One region of the Salinivibrio sp. IB872 genome, then DNA from elsewhere that is predicted to be linked to it. Evidence: riboswitches for the same ligand, from Rfam matches in the RefSeq annotation. Region 1 holds a riboswitch; the other holds the start of a gene.
What was found. A riboswitch is a leader RNA that binds a small molecule or an ion and turns the genes downstream of it on or off. The one in region 1 is predicted to bind thiamine pyrophosphate.

Region 1 (5,427 bases):
ACACTCAAGCAATCCCGCGCCCGCACAATGAAAATTGAAGTCACGGGCAAAACTGCCCCCGGGATCACCGCCAAAGATATTGTCCTAGCGATTATCGGCCAAGTCGGTCATGCCGGCGGCACCGGACACGTGGTGGAATTTTGCGGTGACGCCATTACCGACTTGTCGATGGAAGGGCGAATGACGGTCTGCAACATGGCCATCGAATTAGGCGCAAAAGCTGGCCTGATCGCGCCAGATGACACCACCTTTGCCTACCTAAAAGACAAGAAGTTTGCCCCTAAAGGCGAGCAATGGCAGCAAGCCGTTGCGTATTGGCAAACCTTGCACTCGGATGCCGATGCGCACTTTGATCGCGTGGTCACTCTCGATGGCAGTCAAATCCATCATCAAGTCACATGGGGCACCAACCCCGGCCAAGTGGTCAGTGTGCATGATAGCGTGCCTGCTCCAGAGAGCATGACCGACCCAATAGAGCGTCACTCGGCTGAGCGAGCCTTAAAGTACATGGGACTGACGGCAGGCCAAGCCATTACAGATATCCACATCGATAAAGTCTTTATTGGCTCTTGCACCAACTCACGGATTGAAGACATGCGCGCAGCCGCCGCGGTCGCCAAAGGACGGCGCGTGGCAAAGGGTGTACATGCCATGGTGGTGCCAGGCTCCGAGCAGGTGCGCGCCCAAGCAGAGCAAGAAGGGCTGGACGTCATTTTCCGCGAAGCGGGCTTTGAGTGGCGCTTGCCCGGCTGCTCAATGTGTTTGGCAATGAACAACGATCGCTTAGGCCCCAAAGAGCGCTGTGCGTCCACCAGCAACCGTAACTTTGAAGGCCGCCAAGGCCGTGAAGGCCGCACCCACTTGGTCAGCCCTGCGATGGCCGCCGCCGCTGCTATTGCCGGTCATTTTATTGACGTTAACCAATTATAAGGAGGCCTTATGTCAGGCATACACACTCATACCGGCATTGTTGCCCCATTGGATGCGGCGAACGTCGATACCGATGCGATCATCCCTAAACAGTTTTTGCAAAAAGTCACCCGCACTGGCTTTGGTCAGCACCTGTTTCACGATTGGCGCTTTTTAGACGATGCGGGTAAACAGCCGAACCCCGAGTTTGTGCTCAATCAAGCGCGCTACCAAGGGGCGAGCGTGTTACTCACCCGCGAAAACTTTGGCTGTGGCTCGTCACGCGAACATGCTCCTTGGGCGCTGGATGATTACGGTTTTAAAGTGATTATCGCCCCCAGTTTTGCCGATATTTTCTATGGCAACTGCATTAATAACCAAATGGTGCCAGTGACCCTTGAAGAAGGCCAAATCGATGCTCTATTTACGTATGTGGCCGAAAATGAAGGCGCGACGGTAACGCTAGATTTGCCCGCCCAAACCATCCGTGCCGGTGAACACTGCTTTAGCTTCCAGATGGATGATTTTCGCCGTCATTGCTTGTTGGAAGGATTAGATAGCATTGGCCTCACGCTTCAGCACGACGCTGAGATCTCGCGCTTTGAGCAAAACATTCCCGCCTTTTTGGCATAAGAAAACACTTTAACCACTAAAACGCTGCTCAAGCAGCGTTTTTTTATGGCCATGAAAGCAAACATGGCGCAAGCTGGTCTAGGATATAAACAAGATACGCTCGCGATTGAGGAAGCGGTATGCGAACACGGATCACGCTCATTTTTTGGTTACTCGTTGCTTTTCCAGCTTTGGCCGCCCCGAAAGCCGATTATTGGGCAATGTGGGATACGCACAACCCCGCCAGCCAAGCCACATTTACTCATCACAGCTGGCAAGTATTACTCGATAAGTATTTACAGCCTCAAGGACAGCACACCTTATTTAACTACGCAGCCGTCACCGAGGCCGATAAAGCGACCCTCGATCATTACATTGGCATGCTCACCGCGCGCGACCCGCGTACCCTGACCAAAGACGAACAATACGCGTATTGGGTTAATCTCTACAACTCAGTCACCGTAAAGCTAATTTTGGACGCATATCCAGTCCGTTCAATCACCAAACTCGGTGGCCTGTTTAGCTTTGGACCTTGGGATGATGAGGTGATCACGGTGGCAGGTGAACCCCTTACCTTGAATGATATTGAGCACCGCATTCTGCGCCCGCTATGGCAAGATCCGCGTACCCACTATGCGGTCAATTGTGCCAGCCTTGGCTGTCCGAACCTGCAGCCACAAGCCTTTCAAGCCGACACCTTGGAGGCACAATTAGAACAAGCCGCCTACACCTTTATTAACAGTGATAAAGGCGTCAGTCAGCAAGGCGAACAGTGGCAGCTTTCTTCTATCTATGAGTGGTTTAAGGCCGATTTTGGCGGCAGTGAACAAGGGGTGATCGCCCATATCAATCAATACCGCGATATCAAGCTTCCCGAGGATGCACGCTTAGACTATGACTACGACTGGGCGCTTAACCGAACCGCTGACTAAAAGGCTTGGTTAACCCGAAACCAATCAGTACAATGGCTTGGTACTCATTGGGGAGCCTCTTGGCTGAGATTGCGCGCCGCGCTAAACCCATCGAACCTGATCCAGCTAACACTGGCGTAGGGATTGAGACTTGATGATGTCATCAACCAGCCTCAACACCCACGCCCAACTTAGGAGCGTGCTGTGAAAGTCATTACGTCTGTTTTAACCGTACTTTCTTTGTCTCTGTTATCGCTTGGCGCCCGCGCCGCTGACCCGCTGACTGTCTATACCTACGACTCGTTTATCGCCGATTGGGGCGCAGGGCCAAAAATCAAAACCGCCTTCGAAAAACGCTGTAACTGTGAGGTCGAGTTTGTGTCCCTTGAAGACGGCGCAGCCTTGCTCAACCGCATGCGGATTGAAGGCAGTACCACCAGCGCCGATATCGTGCTGGGTATGGMCACCAATTTAATGAAAGAAGCGGAGCGGAGCGGCATTGTCGCCGAGCACGCAGTGAATACAGAGCGCCTACAGGTACCCGGCGGTTGGGATAATCCCTACTTTATCCCCTACGATTACGGCTACTTTGCCTTCGTGTATGACACCACGCGCCTGCTCGATCCGCCCAAGAGCTTGAAAGCCTTGATTGAAGATCGTGATGACATCAGTGTGATTTACCAAGATCCCCGTGTCTCCACCGTTGGCCAAGGCTTAATGCTGTGGATCCAGAAAGTATACGGCGATCAAAGCCAGCAAGCATGGCGTGATCTCGCGGAGAACACCATTACCGTGACCAAAGGCTGGACCGAAGCGTACAATATGTTCCTGAACAAGGAAGCGGACATGGTGCTCTCTTACACCACATCACCGGCTTACCATTTGGTTGCCGATGATGATGACCGCTTTGCCGCCGCGACGTTTGAAGAAGGCCATTATATGCAGATTGAAGTGGCCGCGAAATCAGCCTACACCGACCAGCCAGAACTGGCGGATGCGTTTTTGCAGTTTATGATTAGCGATGAAGCGCAGTCGATCATTCCCCTTACGCAATGGATGTATCCTGTTACTGATATCACGTTACCAGATGCCTTCTATACCTTGAATCAACCCAAGAAGAGCCTGATTTATCAACCCGATGAAGTGATGGGCAACCGTCAACAATGGGTGCGTGACTGGCAAACAGCGTTGGTTGAATAGTCGTCATGCTCAATCCTTCACGCACCTGGCCGGGCAGTCTCGCGGCCAGTCTCGTCGTGCTTTTAATTGGCAGCGCCTTATGGGCGCTGTTCTCTCACAGCCAAGATCTTAACCTTGAGGCACTATGGCAAGATGCCTACCTTCGTCACGTCACCGTATTTAGCTTCAAGCAAGCCACTTTATCAGTGATCCTCAGCGTGGGATTAGCGATTCCTGTTGCCCACGCCCTGTCGCGTCGCGAGTTTGCCGGTAAACGTTGGTTGTTGAAACTGTTTGCCATGACCTTAGTGCTGCCTGTGCTGATCGGGGTATTTGGCTTGGTGGCCATTTTTGGTCGCAGCGGCTTGATCGCCGACACCCTACAACATTTTGATCTTTCCATGCCGTTTTCCATTTATGGATTGAGCGGCATTTTGCTGGCACACGTGTTTTTCAACTTACCATTTTCCGCCCAGATCATGGTGCAAGCGCTCGAGGGGATCCCCGCCGATCAACGCCGCTTAGCGACGCAATTAGGCTTAGGTGGCTGGCAGCGTTTTCGTCACCTTGAATGGCCTTATCTTCGCCAAAGTTTGCCCCATATCGTCGGACTGGTGTTTATGCTCTGCTTTACCAGTTTTGCTACCGTCATGGCGCTTGGCGGCGGCCCCAAAGCCACCACCATAGAGCTGGCCATTTACCAAGCCATTCGCTTTGACTTTGACTTGCAAACCGGCGCGGCATTAGCGCTGTGGCAGATGATGCTGTGCGGCACTATTGCGTTTGTGGTGCAAACATTCACACGCGCGGTGCCGAATACACCCAGTGAAGTATTACCATTGCCGCATGCCCTCGATAGCCGAGCGGCGAAATGCTGGGATCTGCTCTGGATAACCTTGGTCTTGCTTCTCGTATTGCCGCCACTGGGTGTAGTGCTGTATCGCGGGCTCAACCCTAGTGCGCTCACTGTCCTTGCCGATGCAGCGTTATGGCAAGCCACCATGCACTCATTGTGGGTGGCCACCGGCGCGAGCGCCATTGCATTTGTGTTGGCAATTGCAGTGATCTTAGCCAGTCGTCACTGGCGATTTCATGGTCAAAAAAGACGAGCCGATGGTATTGAAACGCTGGGGGCCATGATTCTGGTCGTGCCCAGTATCGTATTGAGCACAGGACTGTTTTTGCTGTTTCGCCAATTTAGCGATGTCTTTAGCCTCGCCTTGTGGTTGGTGATGGGAGTCAATGCCCTGATGGCGTTACCTTATTTGATTAAGGTGCTCAGTGCCCCTGCCTATCAAGTGGCGCAATCTTATCATGCACTCTGTGCCACCTTAGGCGTGCGTGGGATCACCCGCTTGCGCTTAATTGAATGGCAATGCTTACGCCGCCCGATAGCGCGTGGCCTCGCGGTCAGCTTTGTCCTATCGATGGGCGATCTCAGCGCCATCTCTTTATTTGGTAGCCAACACTTTCAAACACTGCCTTTGTATCTATTTCGTCTGATGGGCAGTTATCAAATGGATGCGGGCGCCGCGGCGGCCATGCTGTTATTAGCGACCAGTTTAGGCAGCTACGCTCTGATCATCCGCCTCGTCCAATGGAGACACGCATGCTAACCCTTTCCAATATCACGTATCGCTACCAGCAAGCGTGGATGCACTTCGACGCCCACATTGCGCCGGGGGAGATTGTTGCTGTACTCGGCCCAAGCGGCGCCGGGAAAAGTACCTTACTCTCTCTGATTGCAGGATTAATTGCTCCTAATAATGGCGAGATTTTGATTGCAGGTAAGCCAGTCACTACCGCGCCGGCTCAC
Region 2 (9,634 bases), on a different contig from region 1:
CCCTCAATGTCCAGCAAATTAGGCGTTTCATTGGTGAGTTTACAGTGTAAACTGCCTGCTTTTGCTTAATTGATTTTTGCTGTTTGGGAGATCTATGCCTGTTTTCTTGCCCTTTGCGGCAGTGTCCATTTGGGCGATGAATACCATCGTCAACAAGATGGCGGTGGTGGTGATTGCTCCTGGAGCCATGGCTTTCTATCGATGGTTCTTTGCGATTTTAGTGCTTACTCCCTTTTGTCTGCCGACTTTATGGCGACAGCGGCGTGCGGTGTTTAAATTAGCCCCTCGTCTTGCGGTGTTGGCGTCTCTGGGTATGGTGATCAACCAATCGGTCGCCTATTTTGCTGCACAAACGACTACCGCCACTAATATGGCGTTAATTATGTCGTTGGTCCCAATGCTCAGTTTGCTATTTAGCGTGTGGTTTCTGCACCAACCGCTAACACGTATCGCCATCGCTGGCGCGATATTGTCCTTTTCTGGACTTGGGTATATGCTCACTCAAGGTCAGCCCATGACGCTGCTTGAAAGCGGTGTCACTGCCGGTGATGGACTCATGTTGATTTGCGCATCTGCTTATGCCTTGTATTGTGTATTACTCAAACGCTGGCCGATGTCGGTGTCTAATTGGGTTTCTGTGTATGTACAAGCATTGTTTGCGGTATTGATGCTCTTACCTGTGCTTTATGCCGCGCCCAGTGCTGATATTGTGCCCGACGCGTATCCCTTGGTGGGCTTTGCGGCCGTCGGCGCGTCGGTATTAGCGCCGGCATTGTGGCTAAATGCGATCGCGCTCAATGGCGCTAGCCGTACTGCGATGTACATGAATTTATTACCCGTACTCACCGCAGGCATTGCCATGATATGGCTTGATGAAGTATTAACGCACTATCACCTCATTGGTGGCAGTTTGGTGCTTATCGGCGTTGGATTATCGCAACGATCTACCCATCCAACACGCTGACAACCGTCTACACTTGATAAATGAGCGTAGTATCAACCTAGGGTGTTGATAGGAGGTGAGCGATGTGGTGGTTAATTGAATTAGATTGGATGCCTTTATGGGTGACGCCTGCGCAAGGCCGCGTGAAGTCATCGGCCTCATCACCGATTATTTGGTAGTGAACCCAAGGAGAAATCGTTACGAACATGGAAGTGAAGGAAATGGAGACGCCGCGGGTAACGATTCGACCCGCCTTTCGTCGTGAAGCGGCCTATTTCTGGCGTCAGATTTACCACTCTCGCGCGTGGAAGCAGTTTGACGCGCCTTATATTCCCCTCGAACCTGTCTCATTTTGGTCCTTTCGGTTTGGCCTGTTCCGACGTTTCATTGTTGGAGACAGTGCCAAAGTCATTTGTGTGGATGAACGTCCTGTGGGCTATGTGACCTTCTACTGGGAAGACAAACGCACACGCTGGCTTGAAGTGGGGATCACTATTTTTGACCCCGCCGATTGGGGGAGGGGAATCGGCCGCCGTGCGTTGGCCTTGTGGGTGGATGAGTTATTTCGCTGCCAAACACTCAACCGAATTGGATTGACTACTTGGTCAGGGAATCCGGGCATGATGCGCTGCGCGAAGGCGTTAGGCATGAAAGAAGAAGGCCGGTTGCGTTCGGTGCGCTTCTTTCAAGGTGAGTACTATGATGCGTTACGTTTCGGTGTGCTTCGCGAAGAGTGGTATGGGTTACATCACGCCTCTACCCAGCTTGGTATCAACAATGTCTCTCTAGACGCCCAACCCGCTCCGCTTGCTGCAGCATCAACCATGCACAAGCATCATACGCTGGTATGATGCTGGCATCACTTGTTTGTCGATGGCGTGACTCTCAAGCGGGCGTGATAACACATAGCCTTGCAAGTAATCGCATTGATGATCACGTAGCCAAGCAAGTTATTGCCGTGTTTCGACCCCTTCTGTGACGACACGCAAATCAAGCGCATGGGCCATGGCAATAATCCCACGACACATTCGGCGTGTTCCAGCAATGAGGCGATAAGGGTAAGGTGCCTCGATGACAGTTTTGATGGGATTTTGTGTCATTTCCGTGAACGCTTGTTTGAACACTGGGTTCTGACGGTGATCGGCGTCGTCAAAAATATGACGTATTTTTTATACAGTCATCAGGTCGGTATCACTGGACGCAACAACGCAAAAATGTGATGTGAATCACTCATTGGTTAGTGGCTTGATTAGGAAACGAACTTTTGAAAAGGGTGGTTGATTATTCATTCTTCTCGCTCAGATTCGATACATTATGCCTGATCTTTCGATAGGGGATCACGACCTTCTCTGCTAACTTCTAGTGAGTCGATGGATGACACACTCTCGACAACACCTCTGTTCCTGCCGAGTAATAACACATTGATTGTGGGGGAGTTCCATGAAAAAGTTGGAGAATGTCTCTGCGGTATGTTTCGATCTAGATGGGACCTTGGCGGACCCATTTGACGACCTTGTTGACGCGATATCGGGCATGTTAAAAGGGCTCGATCTACCACCTGAAGATCCGAATACGATCAAAGACTGGATCGGTGATGGCGCAGATTTGTTGATCCACCGGGTGTTAACACGCCAGATCAATGGCCGCGTGTCAGATGCGGTCTTGAATCAGGCGCGCACACTTTTCCTGTCCTCTTATCTAGGCAAGAAACCGCCAAAAACACGACTCTATCCGGGCGTCCTTGAGTGCTTGAAAGGACTGGCACGCAGACAGCTGCCCATGATCTGTACCACGCACATGCAAACCGTTCACGCCAATAGTTTGTTAAAAGCACTCGGCGTGAGTCACTTTTTCACGCGGATTGTAGGCGCTGATGCGATTGCTGCCTTGCAATCTGGCCCCGATGCCATCTATGAAGCCGCGGCGATTTTACGCGTTGCGCCCACGGAGCTATTGGTTGTTGGGGATGCAGTGAATGACGTTCAGGCCGCACGGTCGGTCGGATCCCCTGTTGTTTGCGTGACTTACGGCTATAATTACGGAACAGAGATAGAGAAAGCGCGTCCCGATCTGACCCTTGATACACTCGCGACGCTGCCCAATATCATAGAAAAGCCGATGCATTCACGCGAACAGGGACCAGCAACCACTGTTCCATCGCATCCGGTCATCGCGTCGCCTTTGCCGTCTCACACCTTGCGCCGGGGAAGTGATGCGCCATTCCGATAAACGGTCAGGAGGGAAGCGTGAAAAACGAACTAGATCCTGCATATCTACTTCGCGCCTACGAGATAGTGACTCAGTTTGGAGAAAAAACCGAACAAGGACATCGCCTAGATGGCATTGAAGCCTTCTCAGATTATGACGGCTACACCATTTATTTAGCCGGAAATGGCGTACAGTTACGGGTGGGGTTTCACAATACATATCACCTGGATTATGAGCACGAAAACCTTAAAACGCAGTTCTTGAATAAGGTCGATGCCTTGGTGAAAAACTATCGACAGTCGTGACCAAACATTCGATAAACGCCCCGTTCTGGGGCGTTTTTTTTGGCCGATGATCAGGATTTGTTATGGATAATCAAACCATTAAGAAAAGCTGTACCGACAAACAGTGCGTAGTGACAGGCACGGATGCCCACTACCAAGCACTCGTGGCGAGTGCAGCCGCTGCCATTTTGGTGATTGATGAATCAGGTGTGATTATCGATGCCAATCCCTACACCCACACATTGCTGGGCTATGACCATCAGCAACTGGTGGGCAACAATGTGGAATGCTTGATGCCGCCAGAGCATGAAGGTAAGCATCAGCATTATCTGATGCAATACCTTACCGGTGGCGAAGCAAAAGTGATTGGAACTGGTCGGCGAGTTAAGGCCCGTCATGTCGATGGGCACCTCGTCCCTGTACACCTTGCGGTCAGTGAAGTACAGATAGACAATCGACGTGAGTTTATCGGCATCATGTCTGATCTCAGCGCGCTCACGCAGGCGCAAGCGAGCGTAAAACACGAGCGCAACCAGCTAAAAACCATCATCAATGCGATTGCCAATCCAGTGTTTGTCCGCGAGTTAGGCGGGCGATATACCATGGCCAATCATGCGTGTGTGCAGGCCGTTGGGGTCGATAATGTGGAGGCGTTAGCTGATGCCTTTGCCCAGTTATTGCCCAAAGGAGGACGAGAGACACTCAACGCGCTGGATCATCAACTGACCATGAATGGCGAGCCGGTGCATACCGATGTCACTCTGAACGATGGCCGCACCTTTAAACTGGCGAAAACCCTCATCCATCACCTCGAAGGTGAGCCATATGCCATTGTTACCGTCGCGTACGATGCCACCCCACTTCTTAATGCCATGAAAGACGCGGAGCGAGCGAACCAAGCGAAAAGTGACTTTCTTTCTGCAATGAGTCATGAATTACGCACACCGCTTAACTGTGTGCTTGGCTATGCACAATTATTAATGAATGCGACCTCGCCAGCGTTAGAGGCCACTCAGCAACAATACGTGGCACAAATACACCAAAGTGGCCGTCATTTACTCGCCCTGATTAATGATGTGCTGGATCTTGCCAAAATCGAGGCGGGAAAAATTTCCCTCAACCCGAGCTGGGCACCTTTGCGTCCGATGATTTGCGAGGCTATCGATTCGCTGTTGCCTCTTGCCCATCGCCAGACGGTGAGTTTGCGCCATACTCTACCGGACACACTCAACGGTGATATTTACGTCGATGCGACCCGTTTTAAGCAAGTGCTGATCAACCTCATTAGCAATGCAATTAAATATAACCATGCGGGTGGACGTGTCACGGTATCGACCCGTCAGCAAGCCGAAACGATAACGATCGCGGTGACGGACACAGGCATTGGTATTGAACAGGATAAGCTGAGCGCGTTATTTGAGCCTTTTAATCGCTTAGCTGCAGAGCAAACCCATATTGAAGGGGCAGGCGTGGGGCTTGCGGTCACACAGCAATTGATTGCGCAAATGCAAGGTGAGATCACCGTGAGCAGCGAAGTCGGAAAAGGGAGTTGTTTTGCCGTCACCTTTCCTTATCGTGGACAGTCGTTGACCGAGATAGCGTCTTCACCCACGCCGTTCACCCTTACCCAGCCGCATCGAGTGCTTTTTATTGAACCAGACGTTGCACAGCAACGCTTAATGGCCGATTGGTTCGAAGATTGGCCGTTACTGACCTTGACCTGTGTCCATGATTTATCGTTAGCAGCCGCGATGGCGCATACCACGCCGCCCTCGCTATTCATGGTCAGTCATGCGGTGCTTGATGACACGGCAGATCAGGTTCAGTCGCGACTCGGTGAACGGCCCATGATCGTGGTTAACGTGCCGGACACCGAATCTATGCAATCGCACAGCGATAGCATTGTGACGTTGGCGTCACCGGTATCGGGTGCGGCGTTGGGCCGAGCGATGCAAACACTTTTGGAGAACAGGGCATGACACGAGAAAAATCCCAAGCGCAGATCCTGATCATTGATGATCGACCGGAAAATGTCGACTTGTTGACTGCCATGTTGCTGCAATCTGGCTATCAACACATCACAGGCCTTAACGATCCACGCCTTGTGGCCGATTACCTCTCACCGATCCCCGATTTAGTGTTGCTTGATATGCGGATGCCACAACGCTCGGGGCTAGATGTTCTCGATTTGCTGAACAATACGCTCGGCGAGCACTGTCCCCCCGTGATGGTGCTTACTGCCGATAGTGACAACAATCTGCGCAATCAAGCCTTATGCCGTGGGGCCATTGATTATCTCACCAAGCCGTTTGATCATCATGAAGTGCTCCAGCGCATCCATAATATTCTCCATTTTCAATTCAAAACCCTGAAAGAGCGAGATCAAGCGGCGCGTTTGCAGATGTTAGTGAATAAGCAAACCGCGGCATTACGTACCCTGTCTTTAACCGATCCCCTAACCAATCTACCCAATCGACGTGCGCTGGTGGATGCGGCTGAACGTCAACTCGCAAAGGGGATGGTGACCGTGTTTATGATCGCGTTGGATGGGATGGAGGCGGTCACACAGCATCAAGGCCACTTAATGACAGAAGCGCTGTATAAACACTTAGCGGGGCTCTTAGCCAGTAGCTCGGTCGCAAGAGGGCGGCGTATTGGTGTGTGGGACAACACACGTTTGGTGATGGTAGTGGAAGGAGATATCACCGCCATTGACGCACTTGCTAAGCGGATTTGTCGATTATTGAGTGGTCATCACACCCTTGATGGCCGTTTGATGTCGATGCACTGCCATGTGGGAATAGCCCAAGCGGAAGGTGAGCATCATGATGTGGAGCAACTCTTTCGCCAAGCGATTCTGGCTATCCCGACCGATGACACTGAAGTGGGTCATTATCGCCAAGAGTTGGATGCGCAATCGCAACGTGAGCATATGATCCGCAATGGACTTAGCCCGGCCCTTGAACAAGGAGGGTTGTCTTTGGTCTTTCAGCCCAAATGGGATCTCAATACCGGCACCATGGTAGGCGCTGAGGCGTTATTGCGTTGGCGTCATCCGCAACTGGGAGCGATCAGCCCGGCCGAGTTTATTCCCATTGCCGAGCGAAGTGCTGATATGATCCAACTCGGCGATGCCGTTTTTTCTATGGCGTTGCGCGCGCTGGTCCGTTGGCGAGAGCAATACACCTTGCCTGAGGCGTTTCACTTAGCCATCAATGTCTCTTCCCAGCAACTTCGCCACGGTTTTGCCGATAGCATTCTTGCCCGCTGCCAAGCGCTGGAAGTACCCACCCAAATCATTCAGCTTGAGGTTACTGAATCGGCGTTAATTCGACATATGTCGGTGGCGCTTAAAGAGTTACAACAGCTCCGTGATGCGGGGATGCACATTGCGCTTGATGATTTTGGCACAGGCTACAGTTCATTGAGCTATTTGAAACAGCTTCCTGTGGACTGGGTGAAGCTTGATCGTAGCTTTATTCAAGACCTTGCATCCAACGCCAGTGACAAACATCTTGTTGGTAGCGTGATCGACCTAGCGCATGGGTTCGGCCACGGTGTGGTGGCCGAAGGCGTGGAAGAAGTTGGTCAGCAACAGATTTTGCAGCGTATTGGCTGCGATCAAGCGCAAGGCTTCTTGTATGCCAAACCGCTGGGAACCGAACAGTTTGAACAGCTTCTGCAAACCGGATGTGAGTGCCCAGCGACGGCTATCAGTGCGCCCGTGTCTGGATAGCCGTGGTCATCATCGGATTAGAGATGAGTCATACGTTAGAGGTGGCTGATAATGGTATCGWGGCGCTGATTAAACTCGGTGTCGGTCACCAAGCCTGACGTGGGGTCAAAATGCTGGTGAAAACTCGGTAGTGATAAGATCCCTTTAACCTCAGCAGCAAAATAGGGAGCAGAGTGCTGGGTTGAGGTCAATACTGGGTGAAAATCAACGAGAAATGCGTGACGGCACGGTATGCGTAAGGCTTGCGCTTTATCCGTAGGATGCATATCCTGAACACAGTTAGTCGGGGAGCAAGTAATTGCTGAGACTGCGAAAGCAGGACCCGTAGAACCTGATCCAGTTAGCACTGGCGGAGGGAACTGACACGATCAGCGCACAAAGTGATGCATACTGCCGTACTTTGTCTCCTTCCGCCCCTGATGATTAAGGGGCCATTATGAACCTATCTCCACCTGTTATTCTCACCATTGCCGGCTCAGACAGCGGTGGTGGCGCGGGCATTCAAGCTGACATTAAAGCGATTTCAGCGACCGGCGGCTATGCGTGCTCGGTGATCACCGCGCTAACCGCGCAAAATACCTGCGGTGTCGAGGCCGTCTTGGCGGTTGAGCCCGATTTTGTGCGCGCCCAATTAGATGCGGTGTTGTACGACATGCCGGTGCGTGCGGTGAAAATCGGTATGTTGGCCAATCAAGCGATTATTCGTGAAGTCGCTGCTGTGCTGGCACGGTCGCCACACTTACCGGTGATTTTAGATCCCGTAATGGTCGCGACCAGCGGCGATCCTTTGCTCGACGAGCAGGCCATGACGGCGTTGATTGACGATCTTATCCCACGCGCAACCGTGCTCACTCCCAACTTGCCGGAGGCCGCCCGTTTAACTGGCCAGCCTGTTCCTACCTCTATCGAGCAAATGCATGAGCTGGTGCCGGCACTTCGCCATCTAGGCTGTCCTTACGTGATGCTCAAAGGGGGCCATCTACACCATACGCCCGAGAGTGTCGATATGTGGATTAGCCGAGACACCTGTCAAACTTTGCGCGCACGCCGCGTTGAAACCACCAACACTCATGGCACCGGTTGTTCACTGTCTGCTGCGATCGCCTCGTTTTATGCCCAAGAGATGACGCCTATCGAGGCCGGGCGAGCGGCTAAGCAGTATTTGACGGAGGCCTTAGCGCATAGTCAGCAGCTAACGGTCGGAAGAGGGGCTAGGCCGGTGCATCATTTTTACGCTTACCCTGATAATTTGTGTCTGTCGCCAGCAGAGCATGCTGTCGCGGAGTTGCCCTGAGACGAGATGGAAACGATCCGCTGCAACCTAAGTGGGGCAGCGGTATCGAAAAGAAAACACAAAGATGCGTTGGACGCGCCCGTTAGGCGGCAGACCAATGTGGTAAACGCTCGGCGGCGATATAAAAGATGCGATCGCCCGGTGCCACTTCGGTGTGTAGGCGAGGGTTCAGAGTGATCCCATCGCCTTTGTCGAGACCAATTAAGGTTGCATCGTGCTCATGCTTTAATTGATTAAACAAGGTGCCGACATCCGTTGCTCTTGCATCGGTGGGGTAGCGGGCACAGTATTGGGTCATCCCTTGAGCCGTGCTCAATAGCTCGTGATGTAATTGACTTGAACCGGGATCAACGGCTGCTTTTGCCAGCATTTCCACCGACACAGACGGCACACATTCAGCGTGCGGATAGTGCTGCTTCAATATTTGGCTGAGTGCATCATCTTGAAAATACGCGAGTAAATGAGCGGAAGGGTTTTTGTGGGCGCAGAACAGAGCCGCAGAAAGCGTAATATCGTCTTCTGGGTTATCGATAATAATGCTAGAGGCGCTGTCGATGCCGGCGCGCGCTATGCCCTCTGCATCGGTAAAGCTGGTCACGCGCACAAACTCTACCTCGCCAGGCAGCGGATTTTCCATTTCAGGACGCACACAAAGCACGATCGGGCGCTCGCCATGAATACCGCTTTGCAACAAACGGATTAACTGAATGGTACGCTGGCCGTTCCACCCCAAAACTAAAATATGATTTTTCACAGTAAGACTCCGTTTTCCTTGTAATCCACGTCGCCAATAATCCACTAAGGCACTGGTCACATGCCCAATCACCACCGCAAACAGACCGAGTCCACCGGGAATGATCCAAAAGGCGGTAATCCACTGTCCTGCCTCGGTCGCGGGCGAGTAATCGCCATAGCCCACGGTAGAGGCGGTGACCACTAAATAATAGATGTAGCGACTGAGTGACTGAGTCATCTCAGTTTCACCCGCCGATTGTAAAAGCAGCCAGCCAATAACGCCGTAGGCGAGTACGACCAATCCGAGAATACGCCCGTTTAAATGGGCGAAGTGGCTGATAATCCAACGTTTAAAAAGCAACCAAAAGGTCATAGTGTCTCGCTCATTCGCTATAGAAACGCCAGTATGAAGGGATTTTTTATGGGTTTACAGT

Region 2: another riboswitch for thiamine pyrophosphate. It lies ahead of thiD (bifunctional hydroxymethylpyrimidine kinase/phosphomethylpyrimidine kinase); the one in region 1 lies ahead of thiB (thiamine ABC transporter substrate binding subunit).

Annotation. Positions count from the first base shown of each region.
Region 1 is NZ_MUFO01000011.1:51,822-57,248, reverse strand. Features, by position in the region: gene leuC (3-isopropylmalate dehydratase large subunit) at 1-930, shown strand, start outside; gene leuD (3-isopropylmalate dehydratase small subunit) at 940-1,542, shown strand; gene BZJ18_RS06690 (DUF547 domain-containing protein) at 1,662-2,453, shown strand; TPP riboswitch at 2,492-2,593, shown strand; gene thiB (thiamine ABC transporter substrate binding subunit) at 2,646-3,632, shown strand; gene thiP (thiamine/thiamine pyrophosphate ABC transporter permease) at 3,638-5,227, shown strand; gene thiQ (thiamine ABC transporter ATP-binding protein) at 5,221-5,427, shown strand, end outside.
Region 2 is NZ_MUFO01000001.1:40,167-49,800, forward strand. Features, by position in the region: gene BZJ18_RS00145 (DMT family transporter) at 95-964, shown strand; gene BZJ18_RS00150 (GNAT family N-acetyltransferase) at 1,150-1,794, shown strand; gene BZJ18_RS17185 (EAL domain-containing protein) at 1,894-2,043, opposite strand; gene BZJ18_RS00155 (HAD family hydrolase) at 2,384-3,172, shown strand; gene BZJ18_RS00160 (DUF3081 domain-containing protein) at 3,190-3,456, shown strand; gene BZJ18_RS00165 (PAS domain-containing sensor histidine kinase) at 3,519-5,414, shown strand; gene BZJ18_RS00170 (putative bifunctional diguanylate cyclase/phosphodiesterase) at 5,411-7,171, shown strand; gene BZJ18_RS00175 (hypothetical protein) at 7,207-7,437, opposite strand; TPP riboswitch at 7,446-7,546, shown strand; gene thiD (bifunctional hydroxymethylpyrimidine kinase/phosphomethylpyrimidine kinase) at 7,608-8,465, shown strand; gene BZJ18_RS00185 (potassium channel family protein) at 8,548-9,573, opposite strand.